Regions from separate parts of the Paenibacillus sp. 2TAB26 genome, predicted to be linked through region 3. Evidence: predicted binding sites of a transcription regulator. Region 3 holds the regulator's gene; each other region holds the start of a gene.
What was found. The regulator CtsR, encoded in region 3, represses protease genes until heat stress. The targets are predictions, from matches to a motif close to ATGGTCAATAAAGGTCAAACA.
Positions count from the first base shown of each region.

Region 1: the regulator CtsR is predicted to act here: its motif matches at 7,761-7,781, upstream of AB4Z50_RS06260 (endo-alpha-N-acetylgalactosaminidase family protein).
Region 2: the regulator CtsR is predicted to act here: its motif matches at 4,990-5,010, upstream of clpP (ATP-dependent Clp endopeptidase proteolytic subunit ClpP).

Region 1 is NZ_JBFRGC010000005.1:38,267-49,712, forward strand. It holds gene AB4Z50_RS06260 (endo-alpha-N-acetylgalactosaminidase family protein) at 358-7,668, opposite strand; gene AB4Z50_RS06265 (hypothetical protein) at 9,201-9,410, opposite strand; gene AB4Z50_RS06270 (hypothetical protein) at 9,763-10,434, opposite strand; gene AB4Z50_RS06275 (outer membrane protein assembly factor BamB family protein) at 10,761-11,446, opposite strand, start outside.
Region 2 is NZ_JBFRGC010000045.1:21,327-32,772, reverse strand. It holds gene gpmI (2,3-bisphosphoglycerate-independent phosphoglycerate mutase) at 1-101, opposite strand, end outside; gene tpiA (triose-phosphate isomerase) at 103-861, opposite strand; gene AB4Z50_RS33720 (phosphoglycerate kinase) at 901-2,085, opposite strand; gene gap (type I glyceraldehyde-3-phosphate dehydrogenase) at 2,261-3,265, opposite strand; gene AB4Z50_RS33710 (sugar-binding transcriptional regulator) at 3,354-4,418, opposite strand; tRNA gene AB4Z50_RS33705 (tRNA-Arg) at 4,693-4,767, shown strand; gene clpP (ATP-dependent Clp endopeptidase proteolytic subunit ClpP) at 5,084-5,668, shown strand; gene AB4Z50_RS33695 (HPr family phosphocarrier protein) at 5,841-6,110, opposite strand; gene whiA (DNA-binding protein WhiA) at 6,316-7,245, opposite strand; gene AB4Z50_RS33685 (gluconeogenesis factor YvcK family protein) at 7,252-8,217, opposite strand; gene rapZ (RNase adapter RapZ) at 8,251-9,138, opposite strand; gene AB4Z50_RS33675 (ROK family glucokinase) at 9,359-10,309, opposite strand; gene AB4Z50_RS33670 (hypothetical protein) at 10,333-10,506, opposite strand; gene trxB (thioredoxin-disulfide reductase) at 10,518-11,446, opposite strand, start outside.
Region 3 is NZ_JBFRGC010000039.1:52-6,786, reverse strand. It holds gene radA (DNA repair protein RadA) at 1-648, opposite strand, end outside; gene AB4Z50_RS31620 (antibiotic biosynthesis monooxygenase) at 1,024-1,380, opposite strand; gene clpC (ATP-dependent protease ATP-binding subunit ClpC) at 1,511-3,970, opposite strand; gene AB4Z50_RS31610 (protein arginine kinase) at 3,973-5,052, opposite strand; gene AB4Z50_RS31605 (UvrB/UvrC motif-containing protein) at 5,081-5,602, opposite strand; gene AB4Z50_RS31600 (CtsR family transcriptional regulator) at 5,638-6,099, opposite strand; rRNA gene rrf (5S ribosomal RNA) at 6,406-6,522, opposite strand; partial or broken rRNA gene AB4Z50_RS31590 (23S ribosomal RNA) at 6,683-6,735, opposite strand, start outside.

The DNA.
Region 1 (11,446 bases), on a different contig from region 3:
GTTTTTTTGGGGGTTCGGGGTTTCGGGGTCTCGGGGGGGTTTCGGGGTTTCGGGGTTTCGGGGTTTCGGGGTTTCGGGGTGTTCTGAGGGTTTTTACGGGCTACTACAGGGGCTACAGAATCCCTGGGTTCCCTGATTTCCGTCTCTTGCTTATCGGCTGCCAGAATCTCATCTAATGGGTCGAGCGGCGTTTGTTTACTCGTCATCTGCTTAAATAAGCAGCCATGGATTAGAATAGAAAAATAGCGATACAGGAATAACTCCCTGTAACGCTATTTTTTCAAATTCAAATACTACTTCTAGGACAGCCTAATCTGTAATGTAGAGAAATCCACAAGTCCTCTAAAAACTTCAAATCTATTTCAAATAATCGAACAGTCTGCTAAGTACAATCGCCGCTTCCGCTCTAGTCAGCTCTTTGTTGGCTTTGAGCGTTTGATCCGGCATGCCTTTCAACAAGCCTGCTTGGATACAAATAGCCAGCGCATTTCTGGACCAAGCGGCTGCTTGATTTTCGTCTTTAAAGCTCGCTAAAATGGCTTCTTCAGATGTCGCAAGAGTCGGCAGCTTACCTTTCATTTGCAGCACGCGCGTGATAATGACAGCCATTTCCTTACGGGTAAGGGAACGGTCGGGCTCAAATCGATTGCCTCCAGTTCCTTGCAGCAATCCCGATTCCGATGCAGCCGATATCACATTGTTGTACCACTTGTCCCCACGCACATCTTCAAACGATTGAGAAGTGCTTGCTTGGAGATTGAATCCCCGAGTGAACATAGCCGCGATTTCAGCGCGAGTAATGGACGCATCAGGGTTAAACTTGTTCTCTGATACGCCTGTTAGAATGCCTTTGGCTGCAAGAGCTTCAATCTCTTTTCTAGCCCAATGACTGGCTGTATCCTGGAAAGTCACTTTAGTTCCCGCTCCCGGATCTGTGCCTGTGCCTGGACCAGTGCCCGCTCCCGGATTTGTACCTGTTCCAGGATTCGTCCCTGTCCCTGGATCTATACCCGGTCCGCTATTGTCCGCCTGCACTTGCACCGTAGCGATCGCTTTAAGCGTCGTACCCGCAACCGTGCCTTCTACCTGAAAAGTACCAGTTTGCGCATAATCGGAAGCTTTGATCGCATTCCAGACGACCAAAAGATCTTTAACCGATTTGTCACTGTAAACAACTCTCACAGTCTGAGGCAGCACTGGCGCCTTTCCAACCGTAGAGGTCACTGACACTGCCTGCAAGCTTACAATAGTGATGACATGAGTCTCCAGCTCACTCACAGCCTTCTCCAAAGCTGTCCTCGCCGATTCAATCATTTCTATTGTTGCTTCAGCATTTCTGCTTACTTCGATAGCGCTTTGCAGAGTCGCGGCAACAGTCGCCCATGTCACAGACGTATACTCTGCTTCTTTAAGCGCTTGTGCATCTTTAATTGCTTGCAGCAGGAGCTCCTTGGCATAATCAACGCCCGTATTTTTGATGTAGAAATCGTCCAATATAAAAGCATAATCGGAAGTCGCGATACCTGCGCCTTTGGCAATCATTTTAAACACGACCTGATAGTCGTCTTCGGCTCCAGTGGTGAAGGTTTGGCTATAGCGGATGTAGCCATCCTCTACCTTAATCCCCGAATTAGGCTTGTTTTGCAGCGTTTCCTTCAACACCGCAGTGCCGGTCGAACGAGACAACACGCTGACCTCGTAGGTAACCCCATTTTCCATCGTATAAACAAAGCCAAGCTCATACGTCTTATTCGCTTTTAATTTAATGTCGGACTCATTTGATTTGATCAGTCTGCCCATGTCAGTTTCATTCAGCTTTAATGAATTCTGACCATTCAATACCCAAGTCATGACAGGACCGATTTTTTGGTCAGCTGCCTGAACAATCGGATTGTTATCATGCGGGTTGCTCTGATCCGATGCTATATGAATCATTCGACTGCCGCCTCCATACTCGAAAGGCCCCCAGCCCTCATACACATTCTCAAAATCTTCCTTCACGACATAACCAGCTTGTTCAGCACCGCTTCCCGACGTCAGATGCTTCCAAATTCGGACATCATCGAATAGCACAGTGCCAGCTCCAGCATCTGCGATTAACTTGATTGTTGCCGTTGTCGTGCCTTCTGGCACCTTAAATTTCACATTCATTCTCTGCCAAGTTGTGTCCACATATTTAAATGAACTTTGATGTGAACCGTCCAAGCCTGTTACATAATTGCTGTACGTTTTGCCGTTCATGGTTACCTGTAAAGAGGATTTTCTTCCTTTAACGGTTTGAGTCCATACACCAACCGTATACTCTCCTCCCGGAATCAATCCAGTGATTTGCTGAGACAACTCACCAGCACGGCTTCCAATTTCCGCATAGCGGTTCCAGTTGGACCTTACCATTTCTTTTGTCGTGTCGTATCCAACATCGCCTTGAACGACCTTAATGGAAGCATTGGCCGTATCATTAACAGACCATGATCCTTCAACATTAAATTTCTCTGAATTGAAAGCAAAATCCTTAATCAGGCTGCCTTCTCCCCATTCACCCGCAGAAGGAATCAGGTTTAAAGCATCTGCTGTTGCAGGGTATAGAACATATGGCGTATTTTTGCTTGCCTTCGCAATCGTTAGCGATCCATCCACCGCAGCAATCGTATCTACAAGCACCTTGCCTTGCTGCGTTAATTCATACATGTTAAACGATGCAACGTCTTTAAAATCATTTGTCAGTTGCCAAGTCGTCGTATTACCGGTCGTATTCCAGTGGTACAATTTAGCTCCTTCGTTTATGCCTAGAGGCTGGTTGGTCTTCACATCCCACAGCCACGGGATCAAGGAGTCTGCTTCGCTCGTATGACGCTCGGCTGTATCCGTCGTTGTTCCGGTATCTTTCCAAGAAGAGATGACTTTCCCGTCTTTGGAAAGCTCAATCTTGTTGCTCGCTTTATTTCGTTTGGAAACAACATTTTGTTCAAAAGTCACTTGATCCGTCTCATATTTCATGACGCCATAATGCTGCATAAATTTTGTCGGAAGCACTTCATTGAAAAACACGGTTACACCCTGTTGAATATCTGGCTTCGAATCCCCCCAAGTCGCTACGACCGGGATTTTCTGGCCTTTAAACAGCGCGTTGCCGACGAAAATATCGAGGTCATTTTTAACCAATCGGTAAAGAATGCTTTTGTTCCCTTGGTTCGGATAACCCAAATCCGTTCCCCAATGGACAAATACCGATCCTGGCTCAATCGGCCCCGCAAATTCGGTTCCTACTTTCAACCCCAAGCCATTCGCATACTGCAGCAATTTATAAGCGTTGTAATCGTTGCCTGTGTATACATCGATATAATAAAAATCCAAAGCTGGGTCATTCGGGTTTGCTGGATCTTTGGTGAGATTGTACAAGTTTGTAAATCGTGACTTCAGATCACCGCTCAAAACATCCTTTGTCTGATCTACATAATAGCTCGTATCGATCCAATCCCAACCTTTTGCTAGCCGATCCTGTTTATATCCGTTTGGCGTAGCGCCTGTCAGATTGGAATAGTTCAGCTCGTTTGCATCAAGATGGTATTCTGTGGCGTTTAAATGAACGCCGACGCGAAGGTTATATTTGGCCCCTTCGTCAATCAAGTAGTTAAAATCGGCTAATCCGCCCTGTCTCACCCCAATGTTGGAGTAAGAAGGAATATCATCGTCATGCCCTTCCGCCTGATAACCTTTTTCCAAAATCATTTGTCCAAAGCCGTCGGAATAATTGTACAGCACTTTACCGGTGTCCAAAGCGTTCAGGAACGGATCATTTGCCTGACTAGCGAAGTTGAACGCAATGTACATCATATTGTTTTTCATGTCTTCGGCGCCGAACGGCTGCACATATATTTCTTTACGATAAGCCACAGCCGCATCCTGCCAGTCTACCTTCCCATCGGAATTGCGATCCTCGGTAAGAACAACGTTATACCACGGCAGTGCTTCCTTTTCATTGCTCTGGGTATGACGATAAGTCCACGATCCTGGTTTTACGGTAAGCTTGTTTACAAGGGACTTTTTCTCGGCGTTAACGAGTATCTTATTTCCGCCGCTCATCACATTATTTTCCATAGACGCGCCCAGTCCTTCTGCGCTCACCATCGTCATCGTTGCGCCGAATGAACCGGTTTGATTCATTTTGGACATGTCGTCAACCAGCTCTTCCGTAATCCCGTGCCACTTGCCGTCGGACTTGTTCCAAGCGTACGTCGCGCCTTTCATTGAGCTATCTACATAGAAGAGTGAACTGTTCAATTCGAGAGATCTGACAACAAAATCACTTTTTTCTCGAATTTCGCTCACTTCGAATCGAACAACGTTATTTTCTTTTGCTTCTATGAAAGCCTTAATCACCACGCCAATTTCGTCAAAAGCCATCGTATAGGCATATTTGCTTTCGCCAACCTTTTCCGAAACCGTCTGAGCTGTATACTCCGTATTGTTAATTTGTATTGTATTGGTTTGCTCGTCTGCTGCTTTCATCGTCTTATTGCCGACCTGATAAGAAAAAATACTCGGAAAACCCTTATTCAGCGTCACAGTCAAATCGTCTTTGGTGATCGAATCAAGCTCCGCCGCAAGCTGAAGCCTTGGCATGGATTCCTGTTCAACCACTTTGAGATTGGCAATCGTCATTTCTTTGGCGCTATACCAGGAACGCACTCCAAATTTCCCAGCCCCTGAGGTCACCGTATTATCCGTAACCGCGCCCATATCCGTCCTGTTGCCATCAGCATCAGTAATAGCGAAAGTAACTGTGTTGCCGATCAGATTCAATTCGATTTTATACACAGTATCAGCCGCCATGGAATACGCAGTAGGGAAGTTGGAATCGTTGCCGTTTGCAGAAAGCTTCCAAGTTCCATTGATGTCATGAACGATAGATACGTAGCGGTTATCGTCATATCCTCTCAAAATAAATCCATAGCGCCCTCCATCTGACCCAGCGCCTACACTCGTCTTGAAATCAAAGGTTACTTTCTGATCGACAACGTCTGGACTGTTATTATCGGTAACGAGAGATACGCCCGGCAGCCTTAATTTAACGCTGCCTTCGCCGCTTTCCAGCACGGCCGGACTGCTTGAATCCATCGCGCTCCAGTTAGGCGTTGCGAAGTCAGGCTCATAAATTCTGATTTCTTCTGCGGTCATCGCATCCATCTCAACTTGCATCACTTCATTTCCGGAATTATAAATTCCAAACGCTCCCGGTGTGAAGTTTTTCGCTTGGACAGTGCCCGCCAAAATGCCGTTCACATAAAGATTCAACTCATTTTCGATCAACCGCACCCGCAAAATAAAATCTTTGCCAGGTACAATTTCAACGCTGTCTCCGATAGCTATTTTTTCTCCACCGTTAGGTTGATACATCCATTTGCCTTGACCTTCGTAATAAATGGCTGCATTGCCGATTTTAACTCCTGCGGACGAAGCATTTGTCTTCATCTTGACCTGGTATACGCCGTTTTTCACAGGTACGATATCTTCATTTATTGCAACCGATTCCGAAGCGATACTGCCCTTCAAATAACCATTGACGGCTTGACTGCCGCCGAGTCCTGTCCAGTTCATGCTTGAAGCTGTCTCATAATATTGTTCATAATACATCTTGCTTGCGACAGGGGAAGTATCCATTAGGATAAATTCCTCCGTGAACAAAATGTTGTCCACATACAAGTCGCCTTGCCCGTATACTCCGAATGAACCTTCTCCGAATTGTTGTCCGGACGGTAAATTCGCAGTCAACTTAGCTCCATTTATACTTAGTGTGACCGAAGAGTCGCTATATTGTATTCCGACCTTATTCCAACTCATAACTAATGGACTCGATGAAATAGCGTCACTTGCTACAAAAGGAATAGTGCTGCCATCCTTCTCCAAAATCCAGTGGTCATTCGCAAATTTCACCAAAGAGCTGCTGCCTATAGCAAAACCAATCGCATCAGTCGTAGGTTTTACATCCAGCATATAGGTTGCGCTCTGTAGGAGTGGCGCATCGTTATTCAATACCGTGCCCGTGATACCGGACAACTTCAAAAAGCGATTGCTGCCTTCTTTGATGATGGATGAAGAGCCGCTGCTCCACCCTCCCGTAATGCCATCCTGAAAGTTGTTGCTGTATTGCACCAATTCCTTTGGAGTAATCATTTGATTCGTATACTGCAGGTTGTCGATATACAGCTCTACTGTGCTTCTGATTCGAAGTCCAAACAAGCCAGCCGCATCGGTAAATTCAGCAAATGTAATATCGCCAACTAGCTTTTTGTTCATATAGACCGTAATTGTTTTTCCATTAAAATTGAACAATAGATTGTTCCATTTCCCCTGAATCGGATAAGGAATATTTAAATTGCTGCCCCAACCGGAGCTGGATTCAGGCAACCAGCGATTTGGATCGACTCCGATTTCGCTAAAGATGCTTGCCGTCTCATTCATTCTGAAGCCAAATGCAAAACCTTGGCCGCTAGAAAGCTTAACAGGATTTACTAGCTTAAAGTCCAATGAAAGCGTACCCGATTGTAGCTGCGGGGAATCCAAATCTGCTCCGCGTTCTTTAGCTCCTTTTTTTAGCGATAATACCTTGTTGCCTGTAATGTCTGTTACCACTTGAGCGTTAAGTCCGGACCAACGCGGTGTGTACGCCGGGTCTTCATAATTTTGTACATAATTAATGATATCTGACGGTTTTTCGATTTGGCCAACGCCTTGAATGTTAATATCCTTCAAAACGACTTGTCCCGTCGCAAAACGTTTATACAAGGCCACCTGACCTATTCCAGCCTTCAAATTCAATAAATTCGTTTCCTTGTTGTAATAGGTAACGCCATCAACGATAACCAATAGCTTGTTTCCGTTATAACCAATCTTGATCCGGTAATCGGTATCCATTTTCAACTCGGGTCCTTCAAAAGATTCCCACGCGCCAGAACCATCTGGGCTTTGAATGACCCAAGTCGTACCCGCATCATAACGAATAGACAATCCTTGGGTAGAATTATAGGCACCGATTACAAACCCGATATTACCTTGCGTCCCGCTGGTGTAACGCAGTGTTGCATCGATTGTGCCGGCGGACAGCCATGGTCCTTTATCCCAAGCAGCAATAGCGATATTTTTTTCTAACGAATTCATTTCTACCGTCAGCCCATTGTTAACCGATGTAGTCCCGTTTCCTTTCATAAAAGTCATTAATTCGGGCTGCATGGACTGATAATTGTTGCTGTAGGAAACGACACTTTGTCCATCTGGCACATTGCTCGTAATCTCATTCAGAAATACTGTAAAATCGTTTTCCCTCACTGTAACTTCTGCGGAAGCTTTGAGGGGAGTGCCTTGAACGCTGCCTTCTACTTTAAAAGCTCCAGCCTCAGCATATTGCGAGGGATCAATTTCGTCCCAGCTTACCTGAACTTGTCCAACGGATTCATCGCTAAATACAGCTTGTACCTCCAGCGGAAGAATCGGCGAGTTCCCTATTGTTGTGTTCATCTCGATAGAGGGAATGCTCGCGATCGTTTTTACCTCAACGACTTCCTCTGCAAAGGATACCGCACTTGGCCATACAGCCAGCTGACTCAAAATAGCAAAACAAATCATCCAAACATACAATTTGAAAACCGTGCTTTTTTTCCTCTTAATCATCTTTCACCCATCCTCCATGGTAATCTGATCCTAATTGGATTTTATTAGCATAGAACAGATGAAAGCGCTTAAGAATGATCATTTTTGTTAGAAGTCTGATCTTTTTTGAAAAAAGTCTGTATGGGGTGGGGCGGGTGCTATGGTGTTACCCGCTCAGTTGCATCTAGGTGCAAAGTTAATCGTAATGGCTTTATTTAGGTACATAGTTAACCTCAATAGCTTGATCTAGGTGCCAGCTAACCGTAATAGCTTCATTTAGATGCATAGTTAACCTCAATTGCTTGATCTAGGTGCACAGCTAACCGTAATGACTTAAATTAGGTGCAGAGCTAACAGTAATAGCTTCATTTAGGTACATAGTTAACCTCAATTGCTTGATCTAGGTGTATTTCTGCACCTATTCCGCCAGCTACCTCTCAAATCCGCTCAACTAGATGCACTTGTGCACCTATTTGTGTTATTTCCATCAAATTTGATAATAATAAGTGCACTTCTGCGCTTATTTGCACTTTACGATCGGTCACGCACACTACAATCACACAACATGCGCAAACCACTTACACACTCTAAGCACACTACCTGCACAATTGACATACTGTTAGTTCAATAGCACTCCTTGTACACTTAACATACAAATCGGACTCCTTGCACGCTCTACAAACGCATAACCCCCACACCTAATACACTTCACATATTCACACTGCTGCGTGTCCAGTTACTACTATCTACAAAAGCCAAGAAGAATAAAAAGAAGGCTAGCTAAGTGAGAACCCCAGTTAGCAGCAGCAACGTCATCTAAGTGCATAAATGCACCTACTCCGCCAGCTACCTTTCAAATCCGCTCAACTAGATGCACTTTTGCACCTCTTTGCATCATTTCCATCAAATTTGATAGAAACTAGTGCACTTTTGCGCTTATTTACATTCCACGTCCGGTCAAGCACACTACAATCACACAACATGCGTAAACCACTTATACTCTCAAAGCGCATAACCTACACAAATCACATACTGTTAGTTTAATAGCACTCAATGTACAATTAACAATCATCCCATTGGATTCCTTGCACGCTCTACACAAGCATAATCCCACTCCCAATACACTTCACATATTCACACTGCTGCGCGTCCAGTTACTACTATTTGCATAAGCTAAGAATAATACAAAGAAGGCTAGCCAAATGAGTACATCAGTCAGCATCAGGAAGGTCATCTACGTGCATAAATGCACCTATTCCGCCAGCTACCTTTCAAATCCGCTCAACTAGAAGCACTTCTACACCTATTTGAGCCGTTTCCACCAAATTTAATAGAAACAAGTGCACTTCTGCTCTTATATTCACTCCACGTCCGGTCACGCACACTACAATCACACAACATGCGCAAACCACTTATACCCTCAAAGTACAACTACCAACACAATTCACATACTGTCAGATCAATAGCACATCTTGTACACATAACAATCATCCGATAGGACGCCTTGCACGCTCTACAAACGTATAACCCAACACACAATACACTTTACATATTCACACTGCTGCGCGTCCAAACGCACATTCTCTCAAAGTCCAACGGCTACCTTCAACAAAAAAGGCCGAGAGTACTTGCTGATTAGTTAAGCCAGCAACGCGGTTCATACCAGCAGATTCATCTAAGAGCAAAAATACACCTATACCGACAACTTCTTTTCCAATCCACTCAAATAGATGCACTTGTGCACCTATTTTCGTAAATTCCACCTTATTTATTGAAAATAGAGCACTTTTGCACTTATTAAAACTTTACGCGCAGTACATGCATACTTCACTCATATTACGTGCACAATCCAAATTCACGCCCCACACACACTACATTCACAATCCATATACACCATTTCAATCCCTCTCTACCTACACAAATCGTATGCAATTAAGACACACTCCACATACATACAATTCGCATGCAATCCAGTCACACTCCAAATACATACAAATCACACGCTCCACATATGCACACATACACATTTTCAGCCGTCACTTCTAATTCCTCTCCTACTCCTACTCTTACTCATACTCTTACTCCTACTCCTACTTCCACGTCCACTTCCGCTACCTACAAAAAAGGATTAAAAGCCGAGCGTATTAACTCATAGCTGATAATACGAATGCCCTTTCCAGATACAACTGGACGCAGCTTGCCAATGTCACACAGTCTTTTCAAATATTTGACCGCTGTGCGGCGATTAATATGAAACTCCTTCATAACATCAGCTGGGCGAATGTTCTTGTTTGACCTAAACGCATAATGCAATAACTCCCGCTCAAAGCGTGTCATGTTCTGCTCTTGCGTGTGAGTCACCAAATAAGGAGCCAGCAGCGACTGCAGCAAAGACACAATAAGTTGCGGCTTTTCCTCCAACTCGTCATAAGGTATGGACACGACGCGGTATCCAAGCACTTGCAGAAATGTTTCCCGATTTAGTTCCCGTCGGTATCGAATTCGATCGGTATTCTGAACATGAGGTCCATAACCCTTTATTTCGAAAGCGAACCTCGTCGCTCCCCGCTGCCAAACTAAATCAATATAAAAAGGGTTCCCACGCCAATCCACGACTTCATACTCCGGATGTAAATGATCAAAACTACCCATCATCGGCCACCAAACTTGCTTCAAAAACAAACGTTCACCATGCCCATGTCCACGCTGAAGCCTGCTCTTGTGCTCTCCCTTACTTGCACGCAAATGTTTTTTCAACCATTTCTCATGTTCTTCAGCAAATTCCATCTCTCATCCTCCTCAAAATGAAAAAACGTCCTTGGCTCCTCTTGTACAGAGGAAAACCAGGGACGTTCTACGTCACACTTTTTTATTCAACTTTTTATAAGATGTCATACTATGACGTTCTACGTCACACTTTTTTTATTTACCTTTTTATAAGACGTCAGCCTATGACGTTCTACGTCACAACTATCTTATCCAACTTTTCAAAGATGTCAGCCTATGACGTTCTACGTCACAACTATCTTATTCAACTTTTAAAAGACATCAGCCTATGACGCTAATGCTACATCTTAAGCTGTTTCCTTTTTTCACACTCTCTCTCTAACTTGTTACATTCGTGCCAGTAGAGCAGCCGCCTCTGCACGAGTCAAAGTCGCGAGCGGCTTGAAGCTTCCATCCTTGTAGCCAGTAATAATACCGGAATCTATTATTGCGCCCACCAGCCCAAGGTTTGATGCTTGTATGGATGATTTGTCAGAAATCTTAGCTAAGCCATCCGTTTTTTCGATCAACTTTAGAGCTTTAGCTGTCCATACCGCTACCTCTTCTCTTGTAATCGGCTGTTCAGGCTTGAAGCGATTTCCATATTTTGAAGCATCAATCCAGCCTTGTGTTACAGCCGATTCAATATATGGCCTAGACCAGCGCGTGCTCGGGACGTCAAGAAATGACAGATTTTCTGCTTTAACAGAAACTTTCAATTTCTTCGCAAGCATAGCCAGAAACTGCTCCCTCGTTACCTGAGCTGCAGGACGGTATGTTCCATCTGGAAAACCGTCAACAACGCCAGCTGCTGCAAGTTCCTCAACAGCTCCTTTTGCCCAGTGCAGCTTCAAATCGGAAAATAAAAGTCCAGAAGTATGTTTAACCTCAATATCTGAGAAGGTTAATTCACCTGCTGAATCGATAACTGCGACTTGGAAGTTGTTGCTAATTCTACTTACTGCCGTCTTCTCTCCAGCGATAGGGAGCTCCCACTTCAACTTGCCTGCTAAATTATACGATGCAAGAGAAT
Region 2 (11,446 bases), on a different contig from region 3:
TAGTTTGGTTTGTTTGCTTGTGCAACCGCGTTGCCCGTTACATCATCGCGCAAACCGAAGCCGTCGAGAATAATAAGCGCTACAGGTTTCGGAGCAGCCATATTACTTGGCCCCCTCGACCAGTGCGATGTAGGATGCAGGCTCCAAGCTCGCTCCCCCAACAAGTGCACCGTCAATATCAGCTTGACCCATGTACTCAGCTACGTTATTAGGCTTCACGCTGCCGCCGTATTGAATGCGAACCGCATCAGCAGTCGCTTGATCATAAAGACCAGCAACAACGCTGCGGATATAACCGATAACATCTTGTGCATCCTCGGAAGTAGAAGATTTGCCAGTACCGATAGCCCAGATTGGCTCATAAGCGATAACAACTTCAGCTGCTTGTGCTGCAGATAGGCCAACAAAAGCCGCTTCCGTTTGCACTTTGCATACTTCTTTTGTTTGTCCAGCTTCGCGCTCTTCCAGCTTCTCGCCTACACAAACGATAGGAAGCAAGCCATTTTTGAAGGAAGCATGAACCTTCTTGTTTACGATCTCATCTGATTCCGCGAAATAAGCGCGGCGCTCGGAGTGACCGATAATTACGTATTTCACACCAAGATCCTTCAGCATAACGCCGCTGATTTCACCTGTGAATGCACCGTTGTCTTCAAAATGTACGTTTTGTGCTCCAATAGCAATCGACGTACCTTTTGCAGCTTCAACAAGTGCCGGAAGTGTTGTGTATGGCGCGCAGATCACGCTCTCTACACCTGCAACTTCAGCTTTACCTTTAATTTCGGAGAAAAATGTTACAGCCTCGGATACCGTTTTAAACATTTTCCAGTTACCTGCAATAATCGGTGTTCTGTTGCTCATGCGTAATCCTCCTCAAATCTATATAGTTGGGTAAATGTATTATTTATCGTTAAGAGCAACTACGCCTGGAAGCACTTTGCCTTCCATAAACTCTAGGGAAGCGCCGCCGCCTGTCGAGATGAAGTCCATTTTGTCAGCTAGGTGGAATTTCTCAGCTGCTGCTGCGGAATCGCCGCCGCCAATTACAGTATAGCCAGCTGTTTCTGCGCAAGCGCGAGCAACGGCTTGTGTACCATGGGAGAATGGCTCGATTTCGAATACACCCATAGGTCCGTTCCATACAACCAGCTTGGAGTTTTTGATCACATCAGCATAAAGTTCACGTGTTTTAGGACCGATGTCGATACCTTCCCAATCAGCAGGGATGCTGTCAACGTCAACGATTTGCGTGTTAGCGTTAGCGCTGAAATCGTCAGTTACAACGATATCAACTGGGATCAAGAAGTTTTTGCCTAGTTTTTTCGCTTTTTCCATGAACTCGAGAGCCAAATCAAGCTTGCTGTTGTCTACAAGCGATTTGCCGATTTCATGACCTTGTGCTTTGAAGAATGTATAAGACAAGCCGCCGCCAATGATGACATTGTCAGCAATTTCAAGCATTTTATCGATTACAGCGATTTTGTCTTTAACTTTCGAACCGCCAACGATTGCTGTGAAAGGACGCTCTGGGTTGTTAAGCGCTTTGCCTAGTACTTCAAGCTCTCTCTCCATAAGAAGGCCTGATACAGCTGGCAAAATGTGTGCAATGCCTTCTGTCGAAGCGTGAGCGCGGTGAGCAGCGCCGAATGCATCGTTTACGAACAGGTCAGCAAGTTTTGCAAAAGCTTTCGCTAGTTCTGGATCGTTTTTCTCTTCGCCTTCATAGAAACGTACGTTTTCAAGCAATAGCACATCACCGTTGTTTAGTGCAGCAACTTGTGCTTCGACAGCTTCACCGATAGCTTCGTTCGCTTTCGTTACTTGCTTGCCTAGCAGCTCAGATAGACGTGCTGCGGAAGCTGTGTGGCGAAGCTCTTCTACTACTTGACCGTTTGGACGTCCAAGATGGCTTGCAAGAATAACTTTTGCGCCTTTTTCGATCAAAAAGTTGATTGTAGGAAGCGTTTCACGAATACGTTTGTCATCCGTAATTTTTCCATCTTCAAGCGGCACGTTAAAATCAACGCGAACAAATACTCGTTTACCAGCTAGTTCTGCAACATCACGTACACTTTTCTTATTCATCTATGAAGCCTCCCGAAAATGTGTTATGGAAAGGTATAACGGTAGAATACAAAAAAAAGAAGGGCGTTCCTTCAAAGAAGAAACGCCCCCATGACTTACGACTCTAGAAGCCGCAAATCAAAAACCTTAGCTCCGCATGCGCGGTATGCTGCGGTCTTTAGTCCGTCTTCTTTGCTTACAGACCTTTGCTAGCAATGTAAGCAGCAAGATCAACTACGCGGTTAGAGTAGCCCCACTCGTTGTCGTACCATGAAATAACTTTAACCATGTTGCCTTCAACAACCATAGTCGAAAGACCATCAATTGTAGAAGAAGCAGGATCAGTGTTGTAGTCGCTAGATACAAGCGGCAATTCGTTGTAGTTCATGATGCCTTTAAGAGCGCCTTCTGAAGCTTCTTTGAATGCAGCGTTAACTTCTTCAACAGTTACATTAACTTTAAGCTCAGCAACAAGGTCAGTTACGGAAACGTTAGGCGTAGGAACACGCATAGCCATACCGTTCAATTTACCTTTAAGCTCTGGAAGAACTAGTGAAACAGCTTTCGCTGCGCCAGTTGAAGAAGGAATGATGTTCTCAGCAGCTGCGCGAGCACGACGCAAGTCTTTGTGAGGAACGTCAAGAACGGATTGGTCATTTGTGTATGAGTGAATTGTAGTCATCATACCTTTAACGATTCCGAATTTGTCGTTCAATACTTTTGCGAAAGGAGCAAGGCAGTTCGTTGTGCAAGAAGCGTTGGAAATAATGGTGTGTGCCGCAGCGTCGTATTTATCTTCGTTAACGCCGATAACCACTGTAATATCTTCGTTCGTTGCAGGTGCGGAGATGATAACTTTTTTAGCGCCGCCTTGCAAGTGAAGCTCAGCTTTTTCTTTCGCTGTGAAAATACCAGTTGATTCAACTACGATTTCAACGCCTACCGAACTCCAAGGAAGGTCTGCAGGGTTGCGCTCTGCGAATACTTTGATTTCGCGGCCATTTACGATAAGCGCGCCTTCTTTAGCTTCTACAGTACCGTCAAGTTGACCGTGTGTTGTATCGTATTTCAGAAGATGTGCCAGTGTTGCAGTATCCGTAAGATCATTTACTGCCACGATTTGAACATCAGGGTTGTTCAGTGCTGCGCGGAATACGTTACGGCCGATGCGACCAAAACCATTAATACCAACTTTAACCATTTTTGTTTCCTCCTAAGCGTTTTTAAAAGATTTATGAATATATTTCAAGACATTTTGCAGGTATGCCTTAACAGCAATTTGCAAATTGTCATGATTCCTTATTGCCTTCTTCTTGACTGTGCTTCTCTTGATCGATCAAAGCTACGATTTCAAGTGCCGCTGCTTCATCCGTTACGAGTACATCATTGTGTCCAAAGCGCATCACTGCCGCTATAGCCTCGCCTTTGCTCTTGCCGCCAGCAACACCTATAACAACTTCAGTTTTAACAATATCCTCGAGCCGTAACCCCACCGTTTGCATTTTGTGCACGACAGCGCCTTTTCGGTCAAAATAAAACCCGAACGACTCCGCCAAAGCACCCTCAGCTTCCATAGCATCAATAACTTCACGCTCTAGCCGCCTGCGTCTTGCCATAACCATAGCATCTCCGATACCATGTACAACGATGCGAGCACTGCGGATGACATCCACAATTTCTCGAATGTTCGGCTCCTGCATAATAGATGCAAAAGCTTCCTCTCCCAGATGATCCGGCACATGTAGAAGTCTATACTGCGCTCCTGTACGCTTAGCCATCATGGAAGCAATCGTATTCGCTTGGTAATCCAAGCTCTCCCCTAGACCGCCTCTAGCCGGTACGAACAAGTTCGTATTCAGCTGAGAAGAACTAATCAGTTGATTCGACAGCTGTGCAATCGTCGTTCCGCCTGTTACAGCTACAACGTCGTTAGGCTGCATTACCTTGATAAGCACCTGACATCCCGCACGTCCAAGCTCTCGCTTTGTTTGGGCAGAGACTTCCGAATCGCCAGCAACTATAATGACCTGCGATAGGCCGTAGTGGCTGCGAATCGTTTCCTCCAGTTCGGATAGTCCGAACATTGTCTTGTAGAATGGCTCAAGCTGCTCTAATAGAAGCTTGCCTGAATCGCTAATCCGCATGCCTCCCGAATGAATCTCGAGCAACCCCTGCGTCTTTAGAAAATCGGTCTCTGCCCGAAGCATACGCTCCGTCATCGATAATACAGAAGCCAACGTTCGACGTCCGATTAAATCCGATACCATTACTTGATGCAAAATCGAATATCGTTTCTTCATGACCTCTAGCAGATCAGGCACAAGCTGCTGCTGCAGTTCAATGATCTGACGCATTTCTCATCCTTCACTCCATCGGCCTATAGCGTATTCGGTTCAAAATACGTTGGACTCAATATGTCCCGCGGTATCATTTCAAGTCCCACCTTTAGTTTATCGGAAATAACCGATTGTAGCAATAGCCGATTATCAATTGGAAACGGTTTCCGACGCATTTTTAACAAATTTAATTTTTGAACATCGCTTGCTTTAAAATCTTTAATATCATATAATCATTTTTGCGACTATTTTCTTACAGAAGCAGATAGCAGCAACAGCAGCTTTTCCTTATGCGCCCGTGGTCCAATGGATATGACGCAGCCCTCCGAAGGCTGAGATCTAGGTTCGATTCCTTGCGGGCGCGCCATTACTTTTTATTATCGCAAGTTCAAACTCTATATTGATACACACGAACCGTTCCTATACGCTGGAACGTTTTTTTTATTTTAAGCAACACCCAAGTGATTAATCTCCCGCTACAACATCCAACCTATGCCTCATGGAAAACACTCCAAATTGCGCTTGTATATTTCATCCAATCCACTTCAAACCCATTTTTTTCGTATACGCAGCAAGGGAATTACAGACCTGTTTGACTATCTTTGACTTTTGACTTTTCATCCGTTATTATGAGAATACGATTTAACCATTCATTGTTTTTTAGGAGGGGGCTTACGTTGGATATGAATTTCGTTCCTATGGTTATTGAGCAAAACAATCGGGGTGAGCGTGCGTATGACATTTACTCTCGCCTACTGAAAGATCGCATTATTTTTCTAGGATCAGGTGTAAACGACGTGGTGGCAAACTCCATCATCGCTCAATTGTTATTCCTGGCGGCAGACGACCCTGAGAAGGACATTTCTCTTTATATTAACAGCCCGGGCGGCTCAATTACGGCAGGCATGGCTATTTACGATACGATGCAATATATTAAACCTGATGTATCTACGATTTGTGTAGGTATGGCTGCTTCTATGGGTGCTTTCTTGCTTACTGCAGGTGCAATTGGCAAACGTTATGCGCTTCCGAACAGCGAAGTCATGATCCATCAGCCACTTGGCGGTGCAGAAGGCCAAGCAAGCGATATCGCCATTCGTGCGAAACGCATTATCGGCATGCGCGACAAGCTGAACGGTATTTTGGCAGAGCGCAGTGGACAATCGCTTGAACGTATCGAGAAAGATACAGACCGCGATTACTTCATGAGTGCAGCAGAAGCCAAAGAATATGGCTTGGTTGATAAAGTAATTGAGAAACTCGCATAATTCATTCCGCTAGGTCATAGGTTTGAACGCAAAAAAGAGCAAGTTCGGATTCATCCGAGCCTGCTCTTTTTTTTAGTGCAAACACATTCGTAAGATTATTGTACATTCCATATAAAAAAAGAGCTGCCGCCGCAAGCTCATAATGAACCTGCGTGACTTCTCTCCTTCTTCATTATTGGTTCTCCAGCTCTTCTTTGCTTACCAAAGCGACTAAAGCGTTTACAGCCTGTTCTGCGTCCGAACCCTCGGCACTAATGGATACTTCAGTGCCAGAACTGATAGCCAAACTCATAATACCCATTATGGATTTAGCATTTACTTTTTTGTCGTCTTTCTCTACAAATACTTCGGAGGAAAATTTGTTCGCTTCTTGTACGAATAATGCTGCTGGTCTTGCATGTAGTCCAGTCTTAAGACGAACAACAACCGGAAGCCTTGTCATGGAAACCATACCCCCTATATTTTTCTCAATCATTAGCATGCGGCAAAAGCTTATACGGCTCTGTTTGCCGTCTTCTGGCTGCAAAAGCTCGTTTCCGGACAAAGATAAGATGTGTAAGTATCAATGCTGCTTATTCTTATCTTTAAAAATTGCGTCATTTTAAATTATTATATCATTATACCAGCTGATGCACTAGGATAAAAGTTCAGACACCGCGGATTTTTTCCGCAAGTGCGTCGATTTTGCGCAAACGATGGTTTACGCCCGACTTACTGACCTTTCCTCCGAGCATTTCGCCGACCTCAGTCAAATTCATATCCGGATGCTGAAGCCTTATCTCAGCTACTTCCTTCAGCTTATCAGGCAAGCTATCCAGTCCTACTTCACGTTGAAGCAGCTTAATGTTCTCGATCTGACGAACAGCTGCACCGATCGTTTTATTTAGATTGGCCGTTTCGCAGTTTACGATCCGGTTTACTGAATTGCGCATGTCGCGCATGATTCGAACATCTTCAAACTTGAACAGAGCTTGGTGCGCACCAATAATATTGAGGAGCTCAATTATTTTCTCGCCCTCTTTGATGTAGAAGATAAATCCCTTTTTTCGCTCAATGCATCTCGCGTTAAGATCAAATTTGTTCGCAAGGTCAACTAACGACTCACAATGCTCTTGGTACATCGAAGAGATTTCCAAATGATAAGATGAACCTTCTGGATTGTTAACCGATCCGCCAGCAAGAAACGCACCCCGTAGATAGGAGCGTTTGCAGCAAGGCTTGCGAATGATTTCCTTATCGATGCCTAAATTGAACATAAAACCTTCCGATACAATTTTGAGCTCGCTTAATATTTCCTGAACTCTAGCCGGTATACGGACAATATACACGTTGTTTTTTTTCAATCTCATCTTTTTACGGACAAGCAGTTCTACATGCACATCATAATGTTTTTTGAGCAGGGAATAAATCCTTCTGGCAATCGCGGCATTTTCCGTTGAGATGTCCAAAACGACTTTGCGGCTAGATACGCTAACCGAACCATTCATCCGTATGAGTGCAGATAGCTCCGCTATCTCACAGCAGCTGTCCGCTTCAATTAATGTCAGCTCTTTCTTTGTTTGGGCCGCAAATGACATTGTGTATCACCTCTTTCGTAACATCCAGTTCTCTACCAGCTTATAAATATGATGGCTTAAGCGTTCGGCATCATGCCGAAGAAAAGTGCGAAACAATACTAGCCGATCCGCAATGACTTCATAACCCTTTTGCGTAACTGCATCTAAATCCAAATGGACGGCCTTTGCGCCAAGCTCAGCATATCTGCTTTCGATTTGCGGCGGAATTTCGCCGTCATTTACAATGACATAATCGAATAGATGTTGACCGATATGAGCATGAATGGCATCAAGGTGATCGCCTACCGAATAATTATCAGTTTCCCCAGGCTGGGTCATAACATTACATACAAATAATTTTACGGCTTCTGATTCCACGATGGCAGTTGCCAGTTTAGGAACTAGCAAGTTTGGAATAATACTTGTATATAAGCTGCCCGGTCCAATCAATATAGCATCGGCCTGTTCAATGGCCTCGACTGCCTCTCGCAGCGGTTCGACATCGGCTGGTTCCAAAAACACTCGTTTAATGACCTTGCCAGCTTTCGGAATCATGGATTCCCCTGTGACAATGCTGCCATCAGCCATTTCCGCTTTAAGTACGATAGCCTGATTCGCTGCGGGCAGAACCCGTCCTCGAACCGCTAACACACGGCTCAGCTCACGAATCCCAGTTACAAAGTCGCCGGATATATCGGTCATTGCTGCCAGCATAAGATTGCCAAGGCTGTGGCCTGCAAGTCCCGGTACCGTTTTGAAACGATACTGAAGAACCTCAGTCAGCAGCGGCTCAGCATCCGCTAATGCCATAAGTACGTTCCGAATGTCACCCGGAGGCGGAATTTGCAGCTCATTGCGTAAAATGCCTGAGCTCCCGCCATCATCGGCAACCGTAACAATCGCGGTAATATCGAGCGGCTTCTCCTTAAGACCTCGCAGCATAACAGAGAGACCTGTACCGCCGCCAATTACGACGATTTTAGGCCGTCTCATTATCTTGTGTCTACTTTGCATTTTCTCACCTCGTCAATGCTTGTCACGTTCGGCATCGCGATGGCTGACACGCACACGTTCCGTATCACTGCTGCCGAGCATGCGTCCCAAATATTCTGCTATAGCAACGGAACGATGCTTACCGCCAGTACAGCCAATACCGATAACAACCTGACTTTTCCCTTCCTTACGATAAAGCGGAATAAGGAATTGCAACATATCCAGCAGCTTCGTTAGAAATTGCTGAGTTTCAGGCCATTTCATAACGTATTCATATACATCGGGATTTTGACCGGTATTTGGGCGCAGATGCTCGACATAATGCGGATTAGGCAAGAAACGAACATCATAGATCAAATCCGCATCGATAGGAATGCCATATTTAAAGCCAAAGGAAGTTACATTTATCGACAAGCTGTTTTGCTCTAGGTGTGTAAAATGAGAAATAATACGTTCCTTCAATTGTGCTGGTTTCAAAATACTCGTATCAATAACCTGTGATGCCCAGCCCTTTAAATCTTCAAGCAGGCGACGTTCGTTGCGAATGCCCTCAAGCGGCATGCCCTCAGGCGCCAGCGGATGACGACGTCGGCTTTCCTTATAGCGCTGAACCAAGACAGAATCAGTTGCATCCAAAAATAAGATTTCACAGCTAATCGTATAATGCTCCTTGATATAGGCCAACGACTCCGAAAGCGCCGTGAAAAATTCACGCCCGCGCAAATCGATAACAAGCGCAACGTTGCCGATTTTACCGTTCGACTGATCGATCAACTCTGCAAATTTAGGAATAAGAACGGGCGGCAGATTATCTACGCAGAAGAAACCGAGATCCTCCAGGCTTTGGACAGCAATGGTCTTGCCCGCGCCAGACATCCCGGTTATTATGACAAGCTTTGCTACTGCTGCTGTCGTTTCCATGAATAAACCTCCTAAAGACTTTGCGAATGCAAAGTCACTTCGTAAGGATACACTTAGACTTTGCGAATGCAAAGTCACTTCGTAAGGATATGCTTAAGGTTTGCTAGGGCAAACCTACTTCGTAAGGATACGCATAAGGTTTGCGAACGCAAACCTACTTCGTAAGAATAGGTTAAGACTTTGCAGATGCAAAGTCTCTTCGTCATTTACAACTATGAAATTAACCTCTTAGAATAAGGCCAGCTGCGCCTACAACGCCAGCGTTGTTGCCTAGTGTTGCCGCTACGATTTGCACATTTTCTTTCGCTTGATCCTGTGTATACTTGTCGAATACTTCACGAATTTGCTCGAATAAAAATTCTCCAGCCTTCGAAACGCCGCCGCCAATGATGAAATATTGCGGATTCAATACAATAGCGATCATCGCCATTGATTTACCCAAATAATAAGCAGCACGGTTTACGATGCGAGTTGCTACTTCGTCTCCTGCTTTAGCCGCATCAAGAACATCCTTCGCCATAATATCCTCAACAAGTGAAAGCGATGTACGATCGCCGCGTTCAACCGCATCCTTTGCCATACGGATAATACCTGTTGCAGAGGATACCGTTTCCAAGCAGCCAATTTTGCCGCAGCCGCATACAATAGCTTCAAGATCAGGCACGATAGCCATATGACCAAGCTCGCCAGCCATACCCATAGAGCCTTCAACGATTTTACCATCTATAATAATGCCGCCGCCTACGCCTGTGCCGAGCGTGTAGCATACGCAGTGCGCGATGCCTTTGCCCGCTCCGCCCCAAGCTTCGCCTAGTGCAGCAACATTCGCATCATTATTAACTTTAACTGTCTTATTCAGCTCTTGCTCCAAATAAGCCTTAAGATTGACGTTCTCGATTTTTAAGTTTGGTGCAAATTTCACAATTCCGTTTGGAATATCTAAGAAACCAGCAATACCAACGCCTACCCCGTCAACTTGCTCCCAATCATAGTCCGATTCCACTACGATTTGTTGTGCATATTTCGCAATATTTTGAAGGATAGTGTCCGTTCCTTTACTCGCCTCCGTCGGCCCCTCGTACGTCTGGAGCAATTGCCCATCCGAATTACAAATACCTACTTTAATAGCAGTTCCGCCGACATCGACTCCAACGTAAATCTTCTCAGACATCACTAGTCCACCTCATCAATATGTTAATCTTCTCTTGTAACACTATAAGCGACCTTCATCCTCTGGTCAAGATAGAGGAATACTGGCAAATCAACCATTCTGGGCTTGGAAAAAACGCCTTCAGCATTTAATGAAAAAGCTATACCTTCAAGCATGTCGCTCTGCTGGTATAGCCCCTTCTTTATCTTATGTTGCAACTCGTCAAGTATTAAAGCGATTTGCTCCAGTCATGCGTAATTGCACCCTCCAAATATCTTTCACAATCCAGTGCAGCCATACAACCGCTGCCTGCTGCTGTAATTGCTTGACGATATTTGCTGTCTTGAACATCTCCACAAGCGAACACGCCCGGTACATTCGTTTCAGATGTACCTGGTTTTACAACAATGTAACCATGATCGTCTGTATCGATTTGACCTGCTAGGAATTTCGTGTTTGGCGTATGGCCGATAGCGATAAAGATTCCGTCTGTCTCAATAACATCCTCTTCACCTGTCTCGTTGTCACGAACTTTAAGTCCAGTAACACCCATGCCAGTTGCTACAACCTCAACCGGTGTGCGGTTTAAGCTCCAGCTGATTTTCTCGTTCTCACGAGCGCGATCCTGCATGATTTTTGATGCGCGAAGCTCATCACGACGGTTAACAAGCTCTACGTTTGAAGCAAAACGAGTAAGGAAGTTTGCTTCCTCCATCGCAGAGTCGCCGCCGCCCACTACGATAATTTTTTTACCGCGGAAGAAGAAGCCATCGCAAGTTGCGCAAGTGCTTACGCCTCGGCCAACGTTTTCTTTCTCGCCTGGAATGCCGAGGTATCTAGCCGATGCACCAGTAGAAATAATGATGCTCTCCCCAACAAGCTCGCCATGGCCTTCCACTTGAAGCTTGAATGGACGCTCTGACATATCCACGCTATTAACCCAACCCGTAATAAACTTAGCGCCAAAGCGCTCCGCTTGCTTACGCATGTTTTCCATCAGCTCAGGACCCATAATCCCTTCCGGGAAACCAGGGAAATTCTCAACCTCTGTTGTTGTCGTCAATTGACCGCCCGGTTCTGGACCTTCAATAATGAGTGGGCTCATGTTAGCGCGAGCCAAATAAATAGCTGCTGTAAGCCCCGCAGGACCAGTACCGA
Region 3 (6,735 bases):
AACATGGCCGACGAGCACCGTCGCAATTCCTTTAATTTTGGCCACTCGCATAAAGTGTGCCGTGCATTCTCGTACCTGCGATACACTTCCGGGAGCCGATTGAACATTTGGATCGTAGACGGTTTGAATGGAGTCAATAACGAGAAAATCCGGCTGGACTGATTCTATGGCATCGTTAATTTGCTCCATATTGGTTTCGCATAGTACATAAAGCGATTCCGTCAGCGCACCAAGTCGATCTGCCCTTAGCCTTGTTTGCCGCACGGACTCCTCCCCAGAAATATAGAGCACTTTCAATCCTTTCACCGCGAGCGCATGAGACGTTTGCAGCAACAGCGTTGATTTTCCGATTCCGGGATCTCCGCCGACAAGAATTAGCGAGCCTGGAACAACACCTCCGCCGAGCACTCGATTAAGCTCAAGCATCCTTGTTTCTATACGAGGCTCTTGCCCACTTTCTATATGTATGATGGACTGCGGCTTTTCTTTCGCATGAAACGACGACAATCCGACGCCCTTCGTTTTCACAACGGTTTCTTTCTCTTCCACCATCGAATTCCAAGCGTGGCAACCGGGACATTTCCCCAGCCATTTTGGCGATTCTGTTCCACATTCCGTACAAACAAATTTTGATTTAATTTTGGCCATTCTGTACTCCTTAAACGTTATGAACCAGCGTAAATGAATGATGCCAGCCCTAGCGATTGTGCTTAAAATCACACTACATAAAGTTTACCATTTTATCCTCCATGTATAAACCCACATTGTTAATGAAAAAAGGAGATAACCCACTTATTATTCGTTTCCCACAGCTAAGCTTATCCATTTCACGTCTTTTCATTGTTATCCACAGAATTACGAACAAGTTATCAACATTATCCACAACTCATCAACATATCCCCAAAGGCTTTTTCTATAAATACAACATAAAAAACGCCCTCGTTATCCACAGTGGATAAGAGAGCGAAAGATTAGTCACAACGCAGCATATTTATTAGAGCACCAAGTTATAAATAAATAGAATTAATGCTGCTTAAGCTCAATTCCAGCTTGCCGAGCAACTAACACACGATGCGTTGTCAATTGTGAGCCGAGCATCACGCTTTCCGTTTGCTGGCCTGCCTCACCCTGTTGTCCCCCGCCTCTATGAGCATGTGCTTGCCGAAAAGAATCACTGTTCACCCAGCCCTCAAAGGAAGCTTTGGTTTCCCAAGTCGTGCTTACTTTAAGCTCATCATATTCTTCTAAGCCTTCCGTTAACAACACTTCCATGCGCACAAAACCAGGAGATAAATCTATGCCTTTGGAGTTTTGAAATCTACTCGCCACCGTCTCCCCGTGGCCTTTTTTTACTTTTATCGTATTGGTGACAACTATCATCGTTGTTCCTCCATTCTATGTAACGCTATAGTCTTATTATACGATAATGATTATCATTGTCAATTTATTGTATTAATAAAAACTGTCCCGCAAGCAGCTATTCTGATTGCGGGACAGTTTACTATCATGCTTATTTTGTCGTGGATTCTTCTGGCTCTTGTTCGGAAATCGATTTGGTAACGGTTAGACCGCCATCCTTCTCATCGATTGTGAACGTATCGCCTTTTTGGATTTTACCCATCAACAAATCTTCGGACAAACGGTCTTCGATATGTTTTTGGATTGCCCGGCGAAGCGGACGAGCTCCATATTGTGGATCGTAGCCTTCCTTCGCAAGGAAGGTTTTTGCTGCATCCGTCAAGATGAAGTCAACTTCCTGCTCACGCAGACGCTTGCGCAGCTCATCCGACATGAGTGTAACGATTTGAGCAATATGCTCCTCGCCAAGCGAATGGAACACGATGCTTTCATCGATACGGTTCAAGAACTCCGGACGGAAGCTTTTCTTAAGCTCGCCAAGCACTTTATCCTTCATTTGCTGGAAGTCGCGTCCCGCATCCTGTACGGCTGTAAAACCGAGCGAGGAATTACGCTTGATTTGATCCGCTCCAACGTTAGAAGTCATAATAATCAGTGTGTTGCGGAAATCGACAACGCGGCCTTTGGAATCAGTCAAGCGACCATCCTCCAGCACCTGAAGCAATATGTTAAATACTTCAGGGTGAGCTTTCTCAATTTCATCTAGTAACACAACGGAATATGGCTTGCGGCGAACTTTCTCGGTTAACTGTCCGCCTTCTTCATAACCTACATAACCAGGAGGCGCTCCGACTAGACGGGATGTCGAATGTTTCTCCATATATTCCGACATGTCGATACGGATAACCGCATTTTCATCTCCGAACATCGCTTCTGCAAGTGCTCTGGCGAGCTCCGTTTTACCAACACCCGTTGGACCTAAGAAAATGAATGAACCAATTGGACGCTTCGGATCTTTCAAGCCGGCACGCGCACGACGAATCGCTCTGGATACCGACTTCACGGCATCATCTTGTCCAATGATGCGATCGTGAAGAATATCTTCCATTTTCAGAAGTCGTTCCGTCTCTTCTTCAGCCAGCTTGCTAACAGGAATACCCGTCCAGCTAGCTACAACCTGAGCAATATCCTCTGGTGTCACTTCAGAATCAGTACGGCCTTGTTTTTCTTTCCACTGGTTTTTGGTAATATCAAGCTCTTCGCGAATTTTTTGCTCCGTATCGCGAAGTGCTGCCGCTTTCTCGAATTCTTGGCTTTGAACCGCTGCATCCTTCTCCTTGCGGATATCTTCCAAACGGTTTTCAAGCTGCTTCAAGTTTGGCGGTACAGTGTAAGAATGCAAGCGTACCTTTGAACCGGCTTCATCGATAAGGTCAATCGCTTTATCTGGCAAGAACCGATCCGGAATGTAACGATCCGATAATTTAACTGCTTGCACGATAGCTTCATCCGTAATTTTCACACGGTGATGAGCTTCATAACGATCGCGTAAGCCGTATAAAATTTGAATCGCTTCTTCTGGAGATGGCTGATCTACCGTTATAGGTTGGAAACGACGCTCAAGCGCAGCATCTTTTTCAATATATTTGCGGTATTCATCAAGAGTAGTTGCACCGATACATTGTAGTTCACCACGTGCTAATGCAGGTTTCAAAATATTAGATGCATCGATTGCACCTTCTGCTCCGCCTGCGCCAATCAACGTATGAAGCTCATCGATGAATAGAATAATATTGCCCGCTTGGCGGATCTCATCCATGATTTTCTTCAACCGATCTTCAAACTCACCACGGTACTTTGTACCTGCAACTACGGAGCCCATATCCAGCGTCATGACACGCTTATCACGCAAAGTTTCGGGAATTTCATTCTCGATAATCTTCTGCGCAAGACCTTCGGCAATTGCTGTTTTACCGACGCCTGGTTCCCCGATTAGTACTGGATTGTTCTTCGTACGGCGGCTAAGCACTTGAATTACACGCTCAATTTCTTTGCTTCGGCCGATTACAGGATCCAGATTTCCTTCCTTCGCATAAGCAGTTAAATCTCTTGCAAGTCCATCGAGCGTAGGCGTGCTAACATTCGCTGGTGAACCGTGATTGCTTGAGACAGCTTCACTGCTGCCAAGAAGCTGAAGGACTTGTTGACGAGCCTTATTTAGGCTAATGCCAAGATTGTTGAGCACACGTGCCGCAACGCCTTCTCCTTCACGGATGAGACCAAGCAAAATATGCTCTGTGCCAACGTACGTATGTCCAAGCTTTCTTGCTTCATCCATCGAAAGCTCAATTACTTTTTTTGCGCGTGGCGTATAGGCAATGTTGTTAGGCTGCTCTTGACCGCGACCGATCAACGCCTCAACTTCATCTTGAATCTTTTCAAGCCCAAGTCCTAGTCCAATCAATGCTTTAGCCGCTATTCCTTCCCCTTCGCGAATAAGGCCTAGCAAAATATGCTCCGTACCAATATTGTTATGTCCGAGACGAACCGCTTCTTCTTGCGCCAATGCAAGCACCTTCTGTGCTCGCTCCGTGAATCTTCCAAACATCATATTTACGCACCCCCATGGCCTTTTTCACCACGCAATTGCTTGCGTATGAGTTCTGCTCTCCTGAAATCTCTCTGCTCTGGACTCATCTTCTCGTCGAAGGTTTGTTGCAAAAATCCAGGCTGAGTCATGACCAAAAGTTCATTCAACACTTGTGGCGTTACATCTGATAAAATGCCAAGGTCTGCACCAAGCCGCACATCTGACAACCGCTGCGCAGCTTCCTTGGAATCCATAATTGAAGCATATGCTAAAATACCGTATGAGCGCTTCACGCGATCCTCTGTCCTCAGCCGCGACTCATGCATAAGACGTTTGCGTGCCGCTTTCTCATGCTCGATGATTTGTCTTGCAACACCATAAAGATTTTCAATAATTTCATTCTCGGATTGCCCGAGCGTAATTTGGTTAGACACCTGAAATAAATTCCCAAGCGCTTCACTGCCTTCGCCGTACAAACCTCTTACCGCCAATCCTACCTGTGTAACAGCTGACAATATCCGATTGATTTGAGACGTTAAAACGAGTGCTGGCAAATGCATCATGACGGATGCCCTTATGCCTGTGCCCACATTCGTTGGACATGTCGTCAAATAACCGCGTTTCTCATCAAATGCATAATCAGCCGACTCTTCAAAAATATCGTCAATTCCGCTGGCCAATGCCCATGCCTCCTGGATTTGGAAACCTGGATACAGACATTGAATGCGCAAATGATCTTCTTCGTTAATCATTATGCTAACAGATTCATTATCGCTTAAAATAACGGCCCCGCATCGCGATTCGTTCGCTAAATTGGGACTGATTAAATGCTTTTCAACAAGCACCCTTTTATCAAGCTCGCTTAAATCTGACAAAACAATGGTCTCAAATGATCCAATTGACTGCAGCTTGCCGCTCTGGCTAACTTCAGTCAGCTGATCCATGACATCCTTAGATTGCTGATTTGTTGCAAGTAATGGAAAAGGCTGATGACGTAAATTTCGGGCTACTCGCACTCTGCTGCTAATGACAATTTCAGATTCAGGACCTGCGTCCTTCATCCATTCGCTGAGCGCATGCTGTGAGAATCGATGCTTAGTCAAGAGGTTCCTTCACTCCTTCTATGCCAGCCTACAGGTCTGCCATTTTGCGCTCTAATTCACGTATTCGATCACGCAGCTCAGCCGCGCTTTCAAATTCCTCTTGATCAATCTTCTCCTGCAGATCCCGCCTCAGCTGTTCAATCTCGCGCTTGCACTGGATTTGCCCGCCTGAGCGCTTAGGGATTTTACCGCTGTGTACGGTGCTGCTGTGAATACGTTTGAGAAGTGGATCAAGCTTACTTTCGAACGACTGATAACAAGAGCTGCAGCCGAATCGACCGATTTTGCTAAACTGTGTATAGGTCAGTCCACATTCCTCGCAGCGCAGCGCTGGCTGCTTGATGCCGGTAATCGTCGACCCGCCAAGCTGTTCGAAATCAAGAAGGCCCGATAGTAAGCTATGAATAGAAAAGCTATTCGGCGCGCCTGGAATGCCTTCGCCTTTCTCACGAGCACAGCTTTCACAAATATGAAATTCGGTCTTCTCGCCATTAATGATTTTTGTGAAATGAAGCGTAGCCGGTTTTTTACCGCAATCTTGGCAAAACAAGCCTGATCCCTCCTCCCGGTATAAACGGTTTGTCATTATTTAACCAGCAATGAGATAAGCATGGACCTTAACAACCTTGCCCGAATTTCATCCCTTAGCGGCAGCTTCAGTGCAATGGTATCGCGATGCACAGCCGCACGGAGTAGATTTCCCTCGCGCTTAGAGATAAGTCTTGCTTCCTCAAGCTGATAAATAAGCCCTTCCGCTGCACCTTGATCGACACATTCTCCAACCGTTTCTTCGATGTGGAATTGAATCGCCTTTAATGCAGGAAGCTCAATCCGTTGTATTCGGATATAGCCTCCGCCGCCGCGCTTACTTTCAACCATGTATCCTTTCTCCATGGTAAATCGAGTACTAATTACATAGTTGATTTGCGACGGTACACAAGAAAATTTGTCAGCCAGGTCATTGCGTTGAATTTCTACTGCGCCCTCTGGACTTTCTTGAAGCATAAGCTTCAAGTACTGTTCGATGAGATCGGAAATGTTACGCAAACCACCAACCTCCCTGAGAAATAACCAATAAAACTAAAGTTGAAACATAGGTATTAATGAGGTCTTGCAATCAAATCAGAATATACACCGAATATTCGGACAACTGACTTTGACTTTCTTTGACCTTGATTTTATTATATGCAATTTCAGCAAAAGGTCAAGTGCTCGGTAAAATTGATTTTCCATTAGCTTGGTACGCTTGCATGCTGTTTATACATAGCCGGATTCATTTATATGATTAACGCTCATTTTCTGCATGCAAAAACAACAAAAAACCTATCGCATATTATGCGATAGGTCTCTCGTGCTTGGCGACGTCCTACTCTCCCAAGACCCTGCGGTCTAAGTACCATCGGCGCTGAAGGGCTTAACGGTCGTGTTCGGTATGGGAACGCGTGGTTCACCTCCGCCATCGCCACCAAACTGGATTTTTCGTTGAAATGCAGTCCTGAGTTTCCTCAGAAAAGATCCAACCAAAGTCCTTCAAGGTGTTTACGCCCTGAAAACTGGATACGAAAGATTAGGCTTGCTGAAGCCTTTTATGCTGCTGTCTACTGGATGTATGGGTCACAGTAAACGTGTTTAGGATAAGCCCTCGACCGATTAGTATTCGTCAGCTACACACATTGCTGTGCT